Regions from separate parts of the Cupriavidus sp. 05N40 genome, predicted to be linked through region 1. Evidence: riboswitches for the same ligand, from Rfam matches in the RefSeq annotation. Region 1 holds a riboswitch; the other holds the start of a gene.
The links. Region 1 has a riboswitch for glycine ahead of gcvT (glycine cleavage system aminomethyltransferase GcvT). Riboswitches for the same ligand answer to the same signal wherever they lie in the genome.
Positions count from the first base shown of each region.

Region 2: linked by a shared signal. The riboswitch ahead of AC1DO7_RS31740 (D-amino acid dehydrogenase) and the one ahead of gcvT (glycine cleavage system aminomethyltransferase GcvT) in region 1 are both predicted to bind glycine.

Region 1 covers NZ_JBFTND010000017.1:34,827-39,571, forward strand. The annotation lists gene AC1DO7_RS06535 (UvrD-helicase domain-containing protein) at 1-1,550, opposite strand, end outside; glycine riboswitch at 1,760-1,847, shown strand; glycine riboswitch at 1,869-2,001, shown strand; gene gcvT (glycine cleavage system aminomethyltransferase GcvT) at 2,103-3,230, shown strand; gene gcvH (glycine cleavage system protein GcvH) at 3,320-3,700, shown strand; gene gcvP (aminomethyl-transferring glycine dehydrogenase) at 3,815-4,745, shown strand, end outside.
Region 2 covers NZ_JBFTND010000186.1:491-5,585, forward strand. The annotation lists partial or broken gene AC1DO7_RS31735 (GTPase domain-containing protein) at 1-1,025, shown strand, start outside; glycine riboswitch at 1,309-1,435, shown strand; gene AC1DO7_RS31740 (D-amino acid dehydrogenase) at 1,484-2,800, shown strand; gene AC1DO7_RS31745 (acyl-CoA synthetase) at 2,842-4,479, opposite strand; gene AC1DO7_RS31750 (Crp/Fnr family transcriptional regulator) at 4,629-5,095, shown strand, end outside.

The DNA.
Region 1 (4,745 bases):
AGCGTGTTGGTCCAGCGCGACTGGGCCTGGCGCTCGTCGAACGTGTCGTACAGGTAGGCCTCGTAGTGGATGCCTTCCATCATGTCGTCGAGCACTTCGGTGGCGGGATCGCTGGCGGCGCGGCCGGCCAGGCGCACCATGGCTTCGCAGAACACGCGCAGCGGCTCGAGCTGGCGCGGCTGCAGCTTGCCTTCGATGCCGCCCATCATGGCCGCTTCGAACAGCGAGACCTTGGCCTGCCCGGCGAAGGTGCCCAGCACTTCCAGCGTGGCGTTGCCGACGCCGCGGCGCGGCGTGGTGATGGCGCGGATGAAGGCGGGATCATCGTCCGGATTGGCGATCAGGCGCAGGTAGGCGCAGATGTCCTTGATCTCGGCCTTGTCGAAGAAGCTCTGGCCGCCCGACAGCACATAGGGAATGCGCTCGCGCCGCAGGATCTGCTCGAACAGGCGCGCCTGGTGGTTGCCGCGGTAGAGGATGGCGTAGTCACGGAACTGCGCGCGCCGCTCGAACTTGTGCGCCGAGAGCCGGAACACCACCGACTCGGCTTCGTGCTCCTCGTCGTTCATCGGGTTGATGGCGATGGGGTCGCCCATGCCGTGCTCGCTCCACAGCTTCTTGTCGAACAGCTTCGGATTGTTGGAGATGACGGCGTTGGCGGCCTCCAGGATGCGCACGGTGGAGCGGTAGTTCTGCTCCAGCTTGACCACCTTGAGATCGGGGAAGTCGGTCTGCAGCAGGCGCAGGTTGTCCAGCGTGGCGCCGCGCCAGCCGTAGATGGCCTGGTCGTCGTCGCCCACCGCGGTGAAGGCCGGCGCGCGCAGGTGCGAGCCGCCGGCCAGCAGCTTGAGCAGCTGGTACTGGCAGGCGTTGGTGTCCTGGTATTCATCGACCAGGAAGTAGCGCAGGCGGTTCTGCCACTTCATGCGCACCGCTTCGTCGCGCGCGAACAGCTCGGCCGGCAGGCGGATCAGGTCGTCGAAATCCACCGCCTGGTAGGCGTTGAGCGTGGCCACGTAGTTGCGGTAGACCAGCGCGGCCTGGTGGTCGTCGGCGCTCTCGGCGGTGGCGATGGCGGTCTCTGGATCGACCATGCCGTTCTTCCACAGCGAGATGGTGCTCTGCACGCTGCGGATCAGCTTCTTGTCGGTGGTGGCGAGCTGCTCCTGCACCAGGCCGAAGCAGTCGTCCGAGTCCATGATGGAAAAGCGCGGCTTCAGCCCCACGTGCTCGGCCTCGGCGCGCAGGATCTGCACGCCGAGCGAGTGGAAGGTGCTGACCGTCATCTGCTTGAGCGGAATGCGGCGGCCCTCGCGCGTGGTCTTGCCTTCCATCAGCTTGGCGATACGCTCCTGCATCTCCTTGGCGGCCTTGTTGGTGAAGGTCACCGCGGCGATATGCTTGGGCTCGAACCCCTTGTCCTCGATCAGGTGCGCGATCTTCTGCGTGATCACCCGCGTCTTGCCCGAACCGGCGCCGGCCAGCACCAGGCAGGGGCCGTCGAGATAGCGGACGGCTTCGGATTGGGCGGGATTGAGTCCGTGGGTCATGCGTTTGGCGTGGTGGCGGAAGCGGATGGCGAAATGGCTGGCGAAGACGACGCGGCCAGGGCTGCCTGTGAAGACTGCGGCACCGGGGTGATGTCCCCGCAAGCGACAGCAGCCGCAGATGTTAACACGCCGGGTTGCCGGCCCCGGGGTGCCGGTGCCGTGCCGCGCGCCACGCGTTGACAAGCCACCGGGGCTGCCTGTAGAGTCGCGCCATCCGGCCGGGAGAGCGCGCAGATCTTGCGCCGCCGAAGGGGTATCACCCGAAAACTCTCAGGCACCATGGACTGGTCGGATCGGCTTGCAATATGCACACGATGCACGCCGTACTCTGGAGAGCGGCACCCGCCACGCGCGCAAGCGACGGCGAGCGTGCCCACCGAAGGGGCGCGCAGGGCACAGGTCCACCGGACCGCCTTGTAATCTCTCAGGTATCGAGGACAGAGGGGTCATCCGYCGCGGCGGATCTGGCAGCGCCATGGCGCGCCGGGTCTGGCGGCGGATGACCCTTTTTTCGTTTTCGAACCGAGATTTCCGCCTTCCCCCGAGGACTACATGACGCTCCAGGCCACGCCCCTCAATGCCATCCACCGCGCACTCGGCGCCCGCATGGTCGACTTCGGCGGCTGGGACATGCCGGTCAACTACGGCTCCCAGATCGAAGAACACAATGCCGTGCGCACCGACGCCGGCATGTTCGACGTCTCCCACATGTGCGTGGTCGACCTGGCCGGCGCCAATGTGCGCGCCTTCCTGCGCGGCCTGCTGGCCAACAATGTGGACAAGCTGCAGACGCCGGGCAAGGCACTTTATTCCTGCATGCTCGACGAGAGCGGCGGSGTCATCGACGACCTGATCGTCTACTTCTTCGCCGAGGACCGCTTCCGCCTGGTAGTCAATGCCAGCACCGCGACCGGCGATATCGAATGGATCACCGCGCGCAACGCCGCCACCGGCAGCGGCGTCACCATCACCCCGCGCCGCGGCGACAACGCCCCCGCGGGCGCCGCGCCGCTGGCCATCGTCGCCGTGCAGGGCCCGAACGCCCGCGCCAAGGTGTGGAGCGCCTTCCCCTCCACCCAGCCCAGCGAAGCCCTCAAGCCCTTCAACGCCATCGTGGTGCAGGATCCCGCCCTGGGCGAAGTCATGGTGGCGCGCACCGGCTACACCGGCGAGGATGGTTTCGAACTGGTGGTGCCGGCCGCGAACGTGGCCGGCCTGTGGGAGAAGCTGGTCGCTGCCGGCGTGCGCCCGGCCGGCCTCGGCGCGCGCGACACGCTGCGCCTGGAAGCCGGCATGAACCTGTACGGCCAGGACATGGATATCCACACCTCGCCGCTCAACGCCGGCCTGGCCTGGACCGTGGACCTGCAGAGCGAGCGCGACTTCACCGGCAAGGCGGCGCTCGTCGCCGGCGGCCAGACCCAGCAGTTTGTCGGCCTGATCCTGCGTGAAAAAGGCGGCGTGCTGCGGGCGCACCAGAAGGTGATCACCACTGCCGGCGACGGCGAGATCACCAGCGGCACCTTCAGCCCTTCGCTGTCCCTGTCCATCGCATTTGCCCGCCTGCCGCGCGACGTTGCCCTCGGCGCCGAGGTGCAGGTCGAGATCCGCGACCGCAAACTCGCCGCGACTGTGGTTAAACTGCCGTTTGTGCGCAATGGCAAGGCACTCGTGAGCTGAACGCTCGCACCGGTCACAGCGCGCCCGCCGGCGACGGATTGCCTCCGCCCGGCGGGCGCTGAAAAAACAAATTGAATCTGGAGAATCCCATGAATTTCCCCGCCGACCTGAAATACACCGAGTCCCATGAATGGGTGCGCGTCGAAGCCGACGGCACGCTGACCATCGGCATCACCGACCACGCGCAGGACGCGCTGGGCGACATCGTGTTCCTGGAGCTGCCGGAAGTGGGCAAGTCGGTCGGCGCAGGCGACGCGCTGGCGGTGGTGGAATCGGTCAAGGCCGCTTCCGACATCTACGCGCCGGTGGCCGGCGAAGTGATCGCCGTCAACGAAGCCGCCGTCGCCGCGCCGGAAAGCGTCAATGCCGACGCCTTCGATGCGTGGCTGTTCAAGCTCAAGCCGGCCAACAGCGACGACGTCAACGGCCTGATGTCGGTGGACGCCTACAAGGCCAACGTCGGCGCCTGACGCGACACCCTGCCGCTCCCGCGAGGCTTGCCTGCCACGGGAGCGGCGACTGAAGACTGATGCACGGCGGCGCGGCTGACCACCCGCCGCCCTGCGCCCAACGAGGTTCTTGCCATGAACGCCCCCCTGCCCATGAACGCAGCCAAAGGTGCCCGGCCCACGCTGGCCGAACTGGAGGCGCGCGACGCCTTTGCTTCCCGTCATATCGGCCCCGATGCCGCCGAGCAGCAACACATGCTCAAGGTACTCGGCTACGACAGCCGTGCCGCGCTGATCGACGCCGTCATTCCCGCCGCCATCCGCCGCCGCGACGGCATGCCGCTGGGCGAGTTCACCGAGCCGCTCACCGAGGAAGGCGCCCTGGCCAGGCTGCGCGGCCTGGCCAGCAAGAACCTGGTGCTCAAGAGCTTTATCGGCCAGGGCTACTACAACACGCTGACGCCCGGCGTCATCCTGCGCAATATCTTCGAGAACCCGGCCTGGTACACCGCCTACACGCCGTACCAGCCTGAAATCTCGCAAGGCCGCCTGGAAGCCATGCTGAACTTCCAGCAGATGGTCACCGACCTGACCGGCCTGGATATCGCCAACGCCTCGATGCTCGACGAAGGCACCGCCGCGGCCGAGGCCATGACGCTGCTGCAGCGGGTCAACAAGCACGCTTCCAACACCTTCTACGTGGCCGACGACGTGCTGCCGCAGACGCTGGAAGTGGTACGCACGCGCGCGCTGCCGCTGGGCATCGAAGTCAAGGTCGGCCCCGCGGCCGACGCTGCCGGCGCCCATGCCTTTGGCGTGCTGCTGCAGTACCCGGGCGTCAACGGTGACGTGGCCGACTACCGCGCCATCGCCGACGCCGTGCACGCCGCCGGCGGCCTGGTGGTGGCCGCCGCCGACCTGCTGGCGCTGACCCTGATCGCCGCGCCCGGCGAATGGGGCGCCGACGTGGCGGTGGGCAACTCGCAGCGTTTCGGCGTGCCGCTGGGCTTTGGCGGCCCGCACGCCGGCTACATGGCGGTCAAGGACGCGTTCAAGCGCTCCATGC
Region 2 (5,095 bases), on a different contig from region 1:
GTCAGGCGAGCCGGGCGATTGCAGCCATCAGCGCTGTGGAAGGCGTTATGCGGGATGTCATGCAATCCGGCGACGAGCCCTGCCTGCAAGCACGCATAGCCTGCGTCCAGAAGGAAATCGCCGAGCTTGAACAGGCAAGGGAACACCTGCATTCGCTCGCGCGCCTATGGCATCGGCAAGTCTATTCAACAGTACTGGGGCGTGCCGCGAAAGCAATGGAACGTCTGGACGGCACCGCCGAGGCTCCGGAGGTGCAGGCGTTCTTCACCTCCACGCTTGACCAGATGAAGGAGGACTTGAGCAAGCTTTGGTGCGAAATGGAGCGACAGCTGCACGAAATCCTTGGCGGCGCGGGGAAGCAACTCGAGAATCGCACAACGCAGGCGCTCCACATGCCGTGGTCCGGCGGCAGCTTCGCGCCAGGCACACCCGGCTCACTGGATGCCATCCGCATCCCAGCTAGCCCGGCATTGCGTCTGACGCGGCTTGTCAATAGCGCAACCGGGCCAATAGCAGGCGGACTGGAAGCCGCTTCGATAAGCACAAAGGCACTCGGCAATCTCCTCTACGAAATTGCCGGGTCCACCGGGATAAGGCTGGTCAGGACGGAGGCTCTCCGTCGAGCTGGCCTCATCACAAGAGCATCGGGAAGACTAGCGGCATTCAGCCCGTTGCTAGCAACCATCCTCGACCTCTATCTGCATTTTCGGGAAGAGAAAATCGAGGATGCCAAACGGCGCTACGTTACGGACCTGCGCCGCTCGCTTCGCGCTGCATTCAGACAGCACGCCGAAGCATCGGCGCTAGGCACCAGCAATGCCATCGAGAGGTTCGGAAACACGGCTCTGGACAACATCGCGGCAAATCTGACTGGTCAACTGAAGGATATGCTGGAACGCCAGGCCATCAGTATCGGGCTTGGCAAGCAGTCGGAAGAGGTAGCCGACCGCTGCAAAGCACTGAAGCAGCAATTGCATGATGCACTCAACGGTGCCACGCCGCGGATACCAGGCACTGCACCTTGAACCCTATTGCCATATTGGTCCGCCACCTGTAAAAGCCTGCGCTACTCGTGCCCTGCTCCCGAGCTCGCCGGCTCCAAAAATTGGCCGGCCAGACTGCTACAGAACCTTGCTACAGCGCGCGGCCCGGCGGCGGGGCGCCGCCGGGCCGCCATACTGCCCTTGCAGTCTCTCTGCAACGCGTGCTATGTTGCGGCTTCCAGGAGAACGAGACACCTCCGCCGTATCAGGTGGGTGTCTCTACCGAAGGCGTACCCCTGAAACGCTCAGGTGCAAAAGACTGGAAACCGAACAAACTGGAGAGCGCCGGACCGCACACCGACCAGGTAAGCGGCACGCGGCCGCCGAAGGGGCAAGCCGGTACCCGTGGTGGGTGCGGCGAATCTCTCAGGCAAAAGGACAGTGGGGGCAGGCAGGCCAGATGGCTTGCCTGCCCCTTTTTGCTATCCGGAGCCTGAGAAATGAAAGTCATCGTGATGGGAGCCGGCGTGATCGGCGTTGCGTCTGCGTGGTACCTGGCCCGTGCCGGGCACGAGGTCGTGGTGCTGGAGCGCAATGCGGGCGCGGCCCGGGAAACCAGTTTTGGCAACGGCGGGCAGATCTCGGTCAGCCATGCCGAGCCTTGGGCCAACCCGGCCGCGCCGCTGAAGATGCTGCGCTGGCTCGGGCGCGAGGATGCTCCGCTGCTGTTCCGCCTGCGCGCAGATCCGGCGCAGTGGTCGTGGGGACTCAAGTTCCTGCGCGAGTGCACGGCCAGTCGCTCCACCCACAACATGATCCAGCTGCTCAACCTGGGCACCTATAGCCGCGCCAGCCTGCAGGCGCTGCGCGCCGAGACCGGCATCGAGTACGACCACCTCACGCGCGGCATCCTGCATTTCTATACCAGCCAGAAGGAATTCGACGCGGCCGTCGAGCCGGCGCGCATCATGCGCGAGCTGGGCTGCGAGCGCCGCGTGATCGGGCCGGACGAAGTGGTGCGGCTGGAGCCGGCGCTGGCGAATATCGCGCCGCGTCTGGCGGGCGCCACCTATACCAGCGAGGATGAATCGGGCGATGTGCACCGCTTCACCACCGCGCTGGCCGCGCGCTGCGAAGCGCTGGGCGTGCGCTTTCGCTATGGCGTGCGGGTGCAGCGCCTGCATGCCGAGGGCGGCAGCATGCACGGGGTGGAGATTGCCGACGAGACTGGCGGCTACCAGATCGAGAGCGCGGACGCCTACGTGCTGGCGCTGGGCAGCTTCAGCCCGATGCTGGCGCGCCCGCTCGGGGTCAAGCTCGACATCTATCCGGCCAAGGGCTATTCGGTGACGCTGCCGGTGCTCGACAGCGAGCGCGCGCCCAGCGTGAGCCTGACCGACGACGAGTACAAGCTGGTGTTCTCGCGCTTTGGCGACCGCCTGCGCGTGGCCGGCACAGCCGAACTCAACGGCTATGCGATGGATCTGAACCCGGTGCGCTGCGAGGCCATCGTGCGGCGCACGCTGGAAGTGTTCCCGGGCATGAGCCGACCGGAGCTGGCGAAATTCTGGACCGGGCTGCGCCCTGCCACGCCGGGCAACGTACCTTATATCGGCGCCAGCGCCATCGGCGGGCTCTACCTGAACACCGGCCACGGCACGCTTGGCTGGACGCACGGCTGCGGCTCGGGCCGTGCGATCGCGGACATCGTCAGCGGCCGCGTGCCGGAGGTGGATTTCGCCTTTACGGGCGCGCTGCCCGCCGGTGGCACGACGCGGCCGGCGACGCTGGCGTCCGCGCAGCGGGCCGTCCACTAGCCCCCGGCCCCGGKGGCGCCGGCCGGCGCCACCGCGCGTGGCTAGACGTCGATGGCCGTGTCCGACTTGACCTTGCGGCGCAGCTCGAACTTCTGGATCTTGCCCGTCGAAGTCTTGGGCAAGGGCCCGAAATACACGGCCTTGGGCACCTTGAAGCCAGCCAGCAAGGTGCGGCAATGCGCGATCAGTTCCTCGGCCGTGGCGCTGGCGCCGTCTTTCAGCTCGACGAAGGCGCAGGGCGTTTCGCCCCACTTGGCATCCGGCTGCGCCACCACCGCCGCGGCCAGCACGGCCGCATGGCGGTAGAGCGCGTCTTCCACCTCGACGCTGGAGATGTTCTCGCCGCCGGAGATGATGATGTCCTTGCTGCGGTCCTTGATCTTGACGTAGCCGTCCGCCGTGCGCACGCCCAGGTCGCCGGTGTGGAACCATCCGCCGGCGAAGGCTTCGCGCGTGGCCTTCTCGTTCTTGAGATAGCCCTTCATGCAGATATTGCCGCGGAACATGATCTCGCCGATCTCCTCGCCGTCGGCGGCCACTGGCTGCATCGAATCCGGATCGAGCACCGCCACCCCGGCCTGCAAGTGGTAGCGCACGCCCTGGCGGGCCTTGCGGGTGGCGCGGTCTTCCTGCGACAGCGCGGCCCAGTCGTCCTGCTCCGCGCACACCGCGGCCGGGCCATAGGTCTCGGTCAGGCCGTAGACGTGGGTCAGCTCGAAACCCATTTCTTCCATCTGCGCCAGCACCGCCGCGGGCGGCGGCGCACCGGCCACCATGCCGCGCACCGGGCCGCGCAGGCCTTCGCGCCAGGCCGGCGGCGCGTTGACCAGCGCGGTGTGGACGATGGGCGCGGCACAGTAATGGGTCACGCCTTCGTCGCGCATCAGGTCGAACACCAGCTTGGGCTCGAACTTGCGCAGGCACACATTGATGCCGGCGCGCGCGGCGATGGTCCAGGCAAAGCACCACCCGTTGCAGTGGAACATGGGCAACGTCCACAGGTAGACCGCGTGCTTGGGCAGGTCCCACTCGAGGATGTTGGACACGGCATTGATGGCTGCGCCGCGATGGTGGTAGACCACGCCCTTGGGGTCGCCGGTGGTGCCCGAGGTATAGTTCAGGGCGATGGCGTCCCACTCGTCGGCGGGCCATTGCCAGGCGTAGTCGGGATCGCCCGAGGCCAGCAGGGTTTCGTAGTCGGTCTCGCCAAAGCGCGGCGCGTCCTGCGGGCCCAGCGCATCTGCCACCGCCACCACCTTCAGGCCGGGGATTTCGTTGCCGATCTGGCGCGCGAGCTCGGCGAACTCGGTATCGGCCAGCAGCACCTTGGCCTCGCCATGACGCAGCATGAAAACCAGGTTGGCGGCGTCGAGCCGGATGTTCAGCGCATTGAGCACCGCCCCCGCCATCGGCACGCCGAAGTGCGCTTCCACCATGGCCGGCGTGTTGGGCAACAGGACCGCCACCGTATCGCCCCGGCCGATGCCGAGGCCCGCCAGCGCGCTGGCCAGGCGCCGCGCACGAGCGTAGGTCTCGCGCCAGGTCTGGCGCAGCGGGCCATGCACGATGGCCAGGCGCTCGCCATAGACTTCGGCGGCGCGCGCCAGGTAATCGATGGGCGTGAGGGGAACGTGGTTGGCCGGGTTCTTGCCCAGGCCGGTGTCGAAATCGCTTGGCATTGCTTGGTCTCCGCTTGCGCCTGGCGCTGCGGGCGCCGCCGGTCGCTGTTACTTTTTGCAGGGCAAGGCTATCATCCCACACGACAAAGCTTTGTCGTCCGGATGACAGTGCCCCGCCGGGGCGCGCTCTCCGGGTTGAATCCAGATCAATGTCCAGCCATCCACCCGCGTCCTCCCAGCCCGGCCTTCCCGCACCACCCCCCGCTGCCACGCCTGCGTCGCCGGCTGCCTTGCTGTCCAGGCACGAGTGGTACGCCTCGCTCGCGCCGGCCCACCAGGCGCTGGCCGCACGGCAGGTGGTGGTCCAGGACTTCGCCGCGGGCGCCTTCGTGGCGCGCCGGGGCGAGCCGTCGCGCTACTGGATCGGGGTCGAGAACGGACTCATCAAGCTCGCCGTGTATACGCCGGACGGGCGCGGCTGCACCTTCTCCGGCGTGCCGGCCGGCGGCTGGTGCGGCGAAGGCAGCGTCATCAAGCGCGAGGCCCGCCGCTACGACGTGATCGCCATCCGCGACTCGCGCATCGCGCTGGTGCCCGATACGGTGTTCCACACCCTGCTGGCGGAGAGCCTGCCCTTCTCCAGCTTCGTGGTGCGCCAGCTCAACGAACGCATGGG